Regions from separate parts of the Streptomyces sp. NPDC019937 genome, predicted to be linked through region 1. Evidence: riboswitches for the same ligand, from Rfam matches in the RefSeq annotation. Region 1 holds a riboswitch; each other region holds the start of a gene.
The links. Region 1 has a riboswitch for thiamine pyrophosphate ahead of thiO (glycine oxidase ThiO). Riboswitches for the same ligand answer to the same signal wherever they lie in the genome.
Positions count from the first base shown of each region.

Region 1 (2,194 bases):
CGGTCGCGAACTCCGCTCCGATCCAGCCCGCCCCGACCACCACGACCTCGCCCTGTCCGGCGAGCACCGGGCGCAGCCGCTCGGCGTCGTCCAGGGTGCGCAGGAGGTGGACGCCCGGCACGTCCTCGCTGCCGGGCAGGGCGATCGGCTCGGCGCCGGTGGCGATCACCAGGACGTCGTACGGGATCGGGCCCGATCCGGTGTCCACCGTCCGCCCGCCGGTGTCCAGCCCGGTCACCGGGACGCCGAGGCGCAGCTCGATGCCGAGCGCGGCGAAGTCCACGTCGAACGCGGACCCCTCGGCCTTGCCGAGCAGTACGGCCTTGGACAGCGGCGGCCGGTCGTACGGCTGATGGGGCTCGGCGCCCAGCAGCAGGATCTCCCCGGTCCAGCCCTGCTCCCGCAGCGCGACCGCGGTCTGCACCCCCGCCATGCCCGCGCCGACGATCACCACCCGCTGTCCGCCGCCACCCGCCGAGGACGCCATCGTCTTCGTCGTCTCATCGCTCACACGATCACTGTATTGCGGCAGGTGGGGCGGACCGCAGAGCGCACGACGAGATCTCGGGCACAGCCCGGCCGGCCGGACGGCCGTCGCGAAGGGGCCCCGGCACCCGGCCCCGCCCGGGGCGCTCCCTTCCGGGCGATTCGGGGCGCGTACTAGGGTGGCGGGACAGAGCACTCGCGGGAGCCCGGGCGCACCGGGCTGAGAGGGAGGCTGGCGCGGCCTCCGACCGTACGAACCTGATCCGGGTCATGCCGGCGAAGGGAGGGGGCGACAGCCCATGCACACGCCACCCCACACAGCGCGCGAGGCACCCGCCGGTGACGCGCCGTACGACGTCCTCGTCATCGGCGGCGGCATCATCGGCCTGGTCACGGCCTGGCGGGCGGCCCAGCGGGGCTTGCGCACCGCCGTCGCCGACCCGGCGCCCGGCGGCGGTGCCGCCCAGGTCGCGGCCGGGATGCTGGCCGCCGTCACCGAGCTGCACTACGGCGAGCAGACCCTGCTCGGGCTGAATCTGGCCTCGGCGCGCCGCTATCCGTCCTTCGTTGCGGAGCTGGAGGAGGCGAGCGGCCACGACCTGGGCTTTCGCACCTGCGGCACGCTCTCGGTCGCGCTCGACGCGGACGACCGCGCGCATCTGCGGGAGCTGCACGCCTTCCAGCAGCGGCTCGGGCTGGACGCGCAGTGGCTGACCGGGCGCGAATGCCGGCGCCTGGAGCCGATGCTCGCGCCGGGCGTGCGCGGGGGCCTGCGCGTCGACGGCGACCACCAGATCGACCCGCGGCGGCTGGCGGCCGCGCTGCTGACGGCGTGCGAGCGCGCCGGGGTGGCCCTCCACCGCGCCCGCGCGGAGCGGCTGGCGCTGGACGGCGACCGGGCCGCCGGGGCCGAGCTGGCCGATGGCACCCGGCTGGCCGCCTGGCAGACCGTGCTGGCCGCCGGCAGCCTCAGCGGGCGGCTCCCGGGCGTCCCCGAGGAGGTCCTGCCGCCCGTACGCCCCGTCAAGGGCCAGGTGCTGCGGCTGTCGGTGCCCGGCCCGTACGCGCCGTTCCTGTCCCGGACCGTGCGGGCCGTGGTGCGCGGCGGGCACGTCTACCTCGTCCCGCGCGAGAACGGCGAGCTGGTCGTCGGCGCGACCACGGAGGAGCTGGGCTGGGACACCACGGTCACCGCGGGCGGGGTGTACGAGCTGCTGCGCGACGCGCACGAGCTGGTGCCCGGCATCACCGAGCTGCCGCTCGTCGAGACCCGCGCCGGGCTGCGCCCCGGCTCCCCCGACAACGCCCCGCTGCTCGGCCCGACCGCGCTGCCGGGCCTCCAGCTGGCCACCGGCCACTACCGCAACGGCGTCCTGCTCACCCCGATCACCGGCGATGTCATGGCCGAGGCTCTGACCGGCGGCGAACTCCCGCCCGACGCGCGGCCGTTCTCCCCGCGCCGCTTCGCGCCGCACCTCGCGGCAGTACAGGAGCACATCGCATGACCGTCACCGTGAACGGCGAGCCCCGCGAGCTGCCCGACGGCACCACCCTCGACGGGGTCGTCGCGACCCTCACCCAGGCGCCCTCGGGCGTCGCCGCGGCCGTCAACGAGACGGTCGTCCCGCGCGGCCAGTGGCCCGCGACCCCGCTCGGCGACGGCGATCGCGTCGAGGTCCTCACCGCGGTCCAAGGAGGCTGAACCCCA
Region 1 covers NZ_JBEYAL010000047.1:19,967-22,160, forward strand. Annotated here, with positions in the region: gene ABZ562_RS34725 (FAD-dependent oxidoreductase) at 1-487, opposite strand, end outside; TPP riboswitch at 675-788, shown strand; gene thiO (glycine oxidase ThiO) at 786-1,991, shown strand; gene thiS (sulfur carrier protein ThiS) at 1,988-2,188, shown strand.

Region 2 (2,194 bases), on a different contig from region 1:
CGAACAGGCCGACCGCGGCGCCGGACTGGACTTCCTCGCGGGCACCCGCGGATCCTTCGTGGCCAGGGAGTCGCACTGACGGGCCCGCACACAGCGGAACCACAGGAACGGCCCAGGCCCGGGAAAGGTTCGCCCCCTACCCTCCGGGCATGCCCACGACGCGTTCCCTGGACGAGGCACTGGCGCGGACCGCCGTACGAGCCCTGATCTCCCAGGCGGAGCTGACCCCCAAACCGGGCCTCGCGGACACCCGCGACCTCCAGGCCCGCGCCACCGGCACCGATCTGCTCGCGCTGCGCTGGTCGGCCAAGGCGCTGGCCCCCGGGTTCGCGGCCATGGCCGCCGCCGCCCGCCGCCCCGGCGAGCCGACCCGGGCGCTCCGTGAGGAGCTGGGCGCCATCGGCCGCTGCGCCGAGTGGACCATGGCGCGGGCCGGCGGCGGCCCGGCCACCGGCCGTCCGCACCACGGGGCGCTGTGGGTGCTGGGGCTGCTGGTCGCGGCCGCCGCCCTGCGGCCCGGCGCCGCGCCGCGGGAGCTGACCGCCACCGCCCGGCAGCTGGCGACCCACGCCGACCGTGGCGCCCCGCGCAGGCCCTCGGCGGGGTCGCAGGTCTCGGCCACCTACGGGGCGGCGGGCGCGCGCGGCGAGGCGCGGGCCGCCTTCCCGCACGTACGCCGCGCCCTGGACGCCCTGTCCACGGCGCGGGCCGCGGGCGCCACCGAGACCCAGGCCCGCCTCGACGCGCTGCTCACCGTGATGAGCACCCTCCAGGACACCGGCCCGCTGTACCAGGCGGGGCCGCCCGCCCTCCGGCGGGTGCAGGACGGGGCGCGCGGTGTGCTGGAGGCGGGCGGCACCGCGACGGCCCCGGGCGCCGCCGCCCTCGCCGCCTTCGACGCCGAGCTGCGCGAGACGGGCGTGGCGCCCCGGGGAAGCGCCGCGCTGCTGGCCGGGGCGCTGTTCCTGGACACGCTCCCGGCCACGGCCCGGCCCGCGGATCGCCCCCGGGGCCGGGACCACGGGGCGAGGGGCTAGCCTTAAGGGCGCTCCACCGGACACGGGGTGCCCCCACGCGGGGGCTGAGATCACACCCGTCGAACCTGAACCAGTTAATACTGGCGGAGGGATGTCATCGATGCCACGGCCGCATGCTGCCACCGACCCGGCGCTCACCGGCGCGGAATCCGTCTTCGACGGGCGGATGCCCACCGCGCCCGGGGACCTGCGCGTCGAGGCGCGCGGGATCGCGCCGGTCCCGGAAAGCCACCGCTACGGCGGGCCGGGGCGCCTGTTCACCGTGTGGTTCGCCCCGAACCTGACCATGACCGGCGTGTTCACCGGCACCGTCGGCATCTCCCTCGGCCTGGACTTCGCCACCGCGCTGGCCGCCGTCGTCCTGGGCACCCTCATCGGCGCCGTACCCACCGCGTATCTGGGCACCTGGGGTAGCCAGACCGGGGCCGGGCAGCTGCCCCTGGCGCGGTTGGCGTTCGGCCGGGGCGTGGCGGTGCCCGGCGTCCTGCAGTGGCTGTCCTCGGTCGCCTGGGACGCGCTCATCGGCCTGTTCGGCGGTGACGCGCTGGCCCGGCTGTGCGGGCTGCCGTTCTGGCTGGGGGTGCTGATCATGATGGCCGCCCAGGGCGCGCTCGGGGTGCTGGGCTACGAGGCCATCCACCGCATGCAGAAGCTGATGACCTTCGTCCTCGCCGCCGCCTTCGCCACCCTGGCCGTCCGGCTGCTCGACGGTGTCCACCCCGCCGCCACCGGGTCGGCCCACGGCGCCGACCGCGTCGGCGCGTTCGTCCTGACCAGCACGATCGCCCTGAGCCTGGCGCTGTCGTGGGCGCCGTACGCCAGCGACTTCAGCCGCTATCTGCCCCGCGCCACCTCCCGGCCGCGCATGTTCTGGTGCACGCTGCTCGGCGTCACCGTGTCCTTCGTGGCCGTCCAGGCGCTCGGGCTGTGGGGAGCGTCCGTGTTCACCGACCAGACCGCCCGCGGCGTCGACGCGGCCCTGGGCGGCGGGGCGCTCGGCGCGTTCGGGCTGCTGGCCGTGGCGCTCGCCGCGCTGTGCAGCAACGCCATGAACGACTACAGCGGCTCCCTGGCCCTGCAGACCGCCGGTGTCCGCATCCCCCGCCCGCCGGCCGCGGCCCTCGCCGCCGCCCTCGGCTTCCCGCTGGTGCTGTGGA
Region 2 covers NZ_JBEYAL010000075.1:7,518-9,711, forward strand. Annotated here, with positions in the region: gene ABZ562_RS39375 (IlvD/Edd family dehydratase) at 1-79, shown strand, start outside; gene ABZ562_RS39380 (triphosphoribosyl-dephospho-CoA synthase) at 150-1,037, shown strand; TPP riboswitch at 1,051-1,146, shown strand; gene ABZ562_RS39385 (cytosine permease) at 1,138-2,194, shown strand, end outside.
Region 2: another riboswitch for thiamine pyrophosphate. It lies ahead of ABZ562_RS39385 (cytosine permease); the one in region 1 lies ahead of thiO (glycine oxidase ThiO).

Region 3 (2,194 bases), on a different contig from region 1:
TGCCGCGTGGGGCCAAGAAGCCCCCGCGGCACCTCGCCGACCTCACGCCCGCCGAGCGCCGCGAGGCTGTCGCGGCCCTCGGGGAGAAGCCCTTCCGGGCCGGTCAGGTGTCGCGTCACTACTTCGCCCGCTACACCGACGACCCCGCCCAGTGGACCGACGTACCGGCCGCCGCGCGCGAGAAGCTCGCGGCCGAGCTGCTGCCGGACCTCATGAGCGTGGTGCGGCACATCAGCTGCGACGACGACACCACCCGCAAGACCCTGTGGCGGCTCTTCGACGGCACGCTCGTGGAGTCCGTGCTGATGCGCTACCCGGACCGGGTCACCATGTGCATCAGCTCCCAGGCGGGCTGCGGCATGAACTGCCCGTTCTGCGCCACCGGCCAGGCGGGTCTGGACCGCAATCTGTCGACCGCCGAGATCGTGCACCAGATCGTCGACGGCATGCGGGCGCTGCGCGACGGGGAGATCCCGGGAGGCCCCGCCCGGCTGTCCAACATCGTCTTCATGGGCATGGGCGAGCCGCTGGCCAACTACAACCGGGTCATCGGCGCCATCCGCCGGCTCACCGACCCCGAGCCGGATGGCCTCGGCCTGTCCCAGCGCGGGATCACCGTCTCGACCGTGGGGCTGGTCCCGGCGATGCTGCGGTTCGCCGACGAGGGCTTCAAGTGCCGGCTCGCGGTGTCCCTGCACGCGCCCGACGACGAGCTGCGCGACACCCTCGTCCCGGTCAACACCCGCTGGAAGGTGCGCGAGGTCCTGGACGCGGCGTGGGAGTACGCGGAGAAGTCGGGCCGCCGGATCTCCATCGAGTACGCCCTGATCAAGGACATCAACGACCAGGCGTGGCGCGCCGATCTGCTCGGCAGGCTGCTCAAGGGCCATCGGGTGCACGTCAACCTCATCCCGCTCAACCCGACGCCCGGCTCCAAGTGGACGGCGTCCCGGCCCGAGGACGAGAAGGCGTTCGTGGCGGCGCTGGAGGCGCACGGGGTGCCGGTGACCGTCCGGGACACCCGGGGGCAGGAGATCGACGGGGCGTGCGGCCAGCTGGCGGCCACGGAGCGCTGACCACCGGCTGATACGGTGCCTTCGCACCACCGTCGTACAACCATCCCGCGACGACGCACAAATGAACATTCCGACAGGGGAGCGCGAGAGCGCTGAGAGTGCGGCCCGGCCGCAGACCCTCCAACCTGATCCGGGTCATACCGGCGTAGGGAGTCAGCCCAGCATGAACAGCCATCTTCGGCGTGCCGTCACCGCCGCCCTCGTGGCCTCTCTCGGCGCCGGCGTCCTCGCGGGCTGCGGTGGGGGCGCGGCGGACGGCAAGGACTCCAAGACCGTCACCCTGGTCTCGCACGACTCGTTCGCGGCGTCCAAGGCGGTCCTCAAGGAGTTCACACGCGAGACCGGCTACAAGGTGCGGGTGCAGGCCGGTGGTGACGCGGGGGCCGCCGTCAACCAGGCGATCCTGTCCAAGGACCATCCGCAGGGCGATGTGTTCTTCGGCGTCGACAACACCCTGCTCTCCCGCGCGCTGGACAACGACCTGTTCACGCCGTACGAGGCGAAGGGGCTGGACAAGGTCCCCGCGGCCTTCCAGCCCGACCGGGCGAAGAACCGCGTCACACCGGTCGACTACGGCGACATCTGCGTCAACTACGACCGCGCCTGGTTCGCACGCGAGAAGCTCGCGCCGCCCAGGACGTTCGCCGACCTGACCAAGCCCGCGTACAAGAACCTGCTGGTCACCGAGAACGCCGCCACCTCCTCCCCCGGCCTCGCCTTCCTGCTCGGCACCGCCGCCCGCTACGGCGACCACGGCTGGCGGGACTACTGGAAGAAGCTGCGGGCCAACGGCGTCGAGGTGGTCGACGGCTGGGAGCAGGCGTACTACGACCGCTTCTCCGGCTCGGCGGGTGGCGCCAAGGGCGACAAGCCGCTCGTCGTCTCGTACGCCTCCAGCCCGCCCGCCGAGGTGGCGGACGCGAAGTCGAAGCCCGCCAAGGCCCCGACCGGGGTGGCGGAAGGGACCTGCTTCCGGCAGACGGAGTTCGCCGGGCTGCTGAAGGGCGGGGGCAACACCAAGGGCGGCAAGGCGCTGCTGGACTTCCTGCTGACCAAGCGCTTCCAGGAGGACGTACCGCTGAACATGTACGTCAATCCGGTGCGCGAGGACGCCAAGC
Region 3 covers NZ_JBEYAL010000037.1:66,453-68,646, reverse strand. Annotated here, with positions in the region: gene rlmN (23S rRNA (adenine(2503)-C(2))-methyltransferase RlmN) at 1-1,076, shown strand, start outside; TPP riboswitch at 1,142-1,245, shown strand; gene ABZ562_RS31130 (thiamine ABC transporter substrate-binding protein) at 1,240-2,194, shown strand, end outside.
Region 3: another riboswitch for thiamine pyrophosphate. It lies ahead of ABZ562_RS31130 (thiamine ABC transporter substrate-binding protein); the one in region 1 lies ahead of thiO (glycine oxidase ThiO).

Region 4 (2,194 bases), on a different contig from region 1:
GTGATGTGGTCGTATGCGGGCGCGACATCCGTGGTGAGGGGGCCCAGGGTGTAGAAGGGGGCCTCCTCGCAGATCTCCTGCTGGAGGTCGACGTTCTCCTTGATCTTGTGCATCGGGACATGACCCGGGCCCTCGATCATCGTCTGGACGCCGTGCTCCTTGGCGGTCCGGTTGAGTTCGCCGAGCGTGCGCAGCTCCGCGAACTGGGCCTCGTCGTTGGCGTCGGCGATGGACCCGGGGCGCAGTCCGTCACCGAGCGAGTAGGTGACGTCGTAGGCCGCGAGGATCTCGCACAGCTCCTCGAAGTGGGTATAGAGGAACGACTCCTGATGGTGGGCCAGGCACCAGGCGGCCATGATCGAGCCGCCGCGGGAGACGATGCCGGTCTTGCGGCGGGCGGTCAGGGGGACGTACGGCAGCCGCACGCCCGCGTGCACCGTCATGTAGTCGACGCCCTGCTCGGCCTGTTCGATGACGGTGTCCTTGTAGACCTCCCAGGTCAGCTCCTCGGCCTTGCCGTCGACCTTCTCCAGCGCCTGGTAGAGCGGCACGGTGCCGATGGGGACGGGTGAGTTGCGCAGCACCCACTCGCGGGTGGTGTGGATGTTGCGGCCGGTCGAGAGGTCCATGACCGTGTCGGCGCCCCAGCGGGTCGCCCAGGTCATCTTCTCGACCTCTTCCTCGATGGACGAGGTGACGGCGGAGTTGCCGATGTTGGCGTTGACCTTCACCAGGAACCGCTTGCCGATGATCATCGGCTCGATCTCCGGGTGATTGACGTTGGCGGGCAGTACGGCCCGGCCCGCCGCGATCTCCTCGCGGACCACCTCGGGGGAGACGTTCTCGCGGAGCGCCACGTACTCCATCTCCGCGGTGACCTCGCCCCGGCGGGCGTACGCGAGTTGGGTGACGGCGGCGCCGTCACGGGCCCGGCGGGGCTGGCGCGGCCGTCCGGGGAAGACCGCGTCGAGGTTGCGCAGGCCACCGCGGGGCGAGGTGTGTTTGACCCCGTCGTCCTCCGGCCGGGCCGGGCGGCCGGAGTACTCCTCGGTGTCGCCGCGGGCGATGATCCAGTTCTGCCGCAGCGGCGCGAGGCCACGGCGGACGTCGGTGTCGATGTGGGGGTCGGTGTACGGGCCGGAGGTGTCGTACAGCGTCACGTCCTGGCCATTGGTGAGGTGCACGCGGCGCACCGGGACCTGGATGTCCGGGCGGGAACCCGTGACATATCCCTTGTGCCAGCCGAAATCGCCGGCGTTTTCGCGCATGTGTGCATCCTGCTGAGTCATGAGACCCACTCCCTACGCCGGCATTACCCGGTAACAGGTTCAGCGGTCGGCGCAGCTGTCGCGTCAGCGCCCTCTCAGCCCGGTGCTCCGAGCTCCCGCGATTGCAAAGGTGCCCCCACGCTAACGGTTTCCCCGCATACCTGAACAGGGGGCCTCGCACTCTTGCGATGATGCGACGGTGACCGCGACACAGCAGGACCATCCGCCCGAGCAGCCCCGCGTGCCCGGCCAGGCCCACTCCCACTCCCACGGCCACAGCCATGCCCATGCGCACGGTCCGGCCGCCCCCGTCTCCGCACGCCTCCGCAAGGTCATCGCGGTGGTGCTCATCCCCTTCGCCGTCGCCGTCCTCGCCGGGCTGGTCGCGCTGTGGCCGGGCAGCCCCGAGCACACCACGCACGGCCGCAGCGGGCTCGGCTTCGACCAGGAGACGGCCGCCGGGCGGGTGGTGAAGGTGGAGGAGGTCGACTGCGCCGACGTCAACGCGCAGCCGCAGGCCCCCACCGAGCCGGGTCAGCAGGGCGGCGCCCCGGCGCCCGGCGGCGGGACGGGCGGCGCGGCCGGCGGAAGCGGCGGCGGGGCCACCGGCGGCGGGAAGAGCGTCTGCGAGCGGGCCACCATCGAGGTCACCTCGGGCAAGGACAAGGGCCGTACGTTCCCCGAGATCGTCCAGCCGAACGCCTCACGGAAGTTCAGCGCCGGGCAGGAGCTGAAGCTGAGTTACGCGCCCAAGGCGCCGAAGAATCTCCAGTACTCGGTCTCGGACGTGGACCGCTCGTTCCCGATGGCGCTGCTCGCCGGGCTGTTCGCGCTCGTGGTCGTGGCCGTCGGCCGGCTGCGCGGCGTCTTCGCGCTGGTGGCGCTGGCGATCAGCTTCGGGGTGCTGACGCTGTTCATCCTCCCGG
Region 4 covers NZ_JBEYAL010000010.1:153,645-155,838, forward strand. Annotated here, with positions in the region: gene thiC (phosphomethylpyrimidine synthase ThiC) at 1-1,268, opposite strand, end outside; TPP riboswitch at 1,282-1,398, opposite strand; gene ABZ562_RS12760 (YibE/F family protein) at 1,468-2,194, shown strand, end outside.
Region 4: another riboswitch for thiamine pyrophosphate. It lies ahead of thiC (phosphomethylpyrimidine synthase ThiC); the one in region 1 lies ahead of thiO (glycine oxidase ThiO).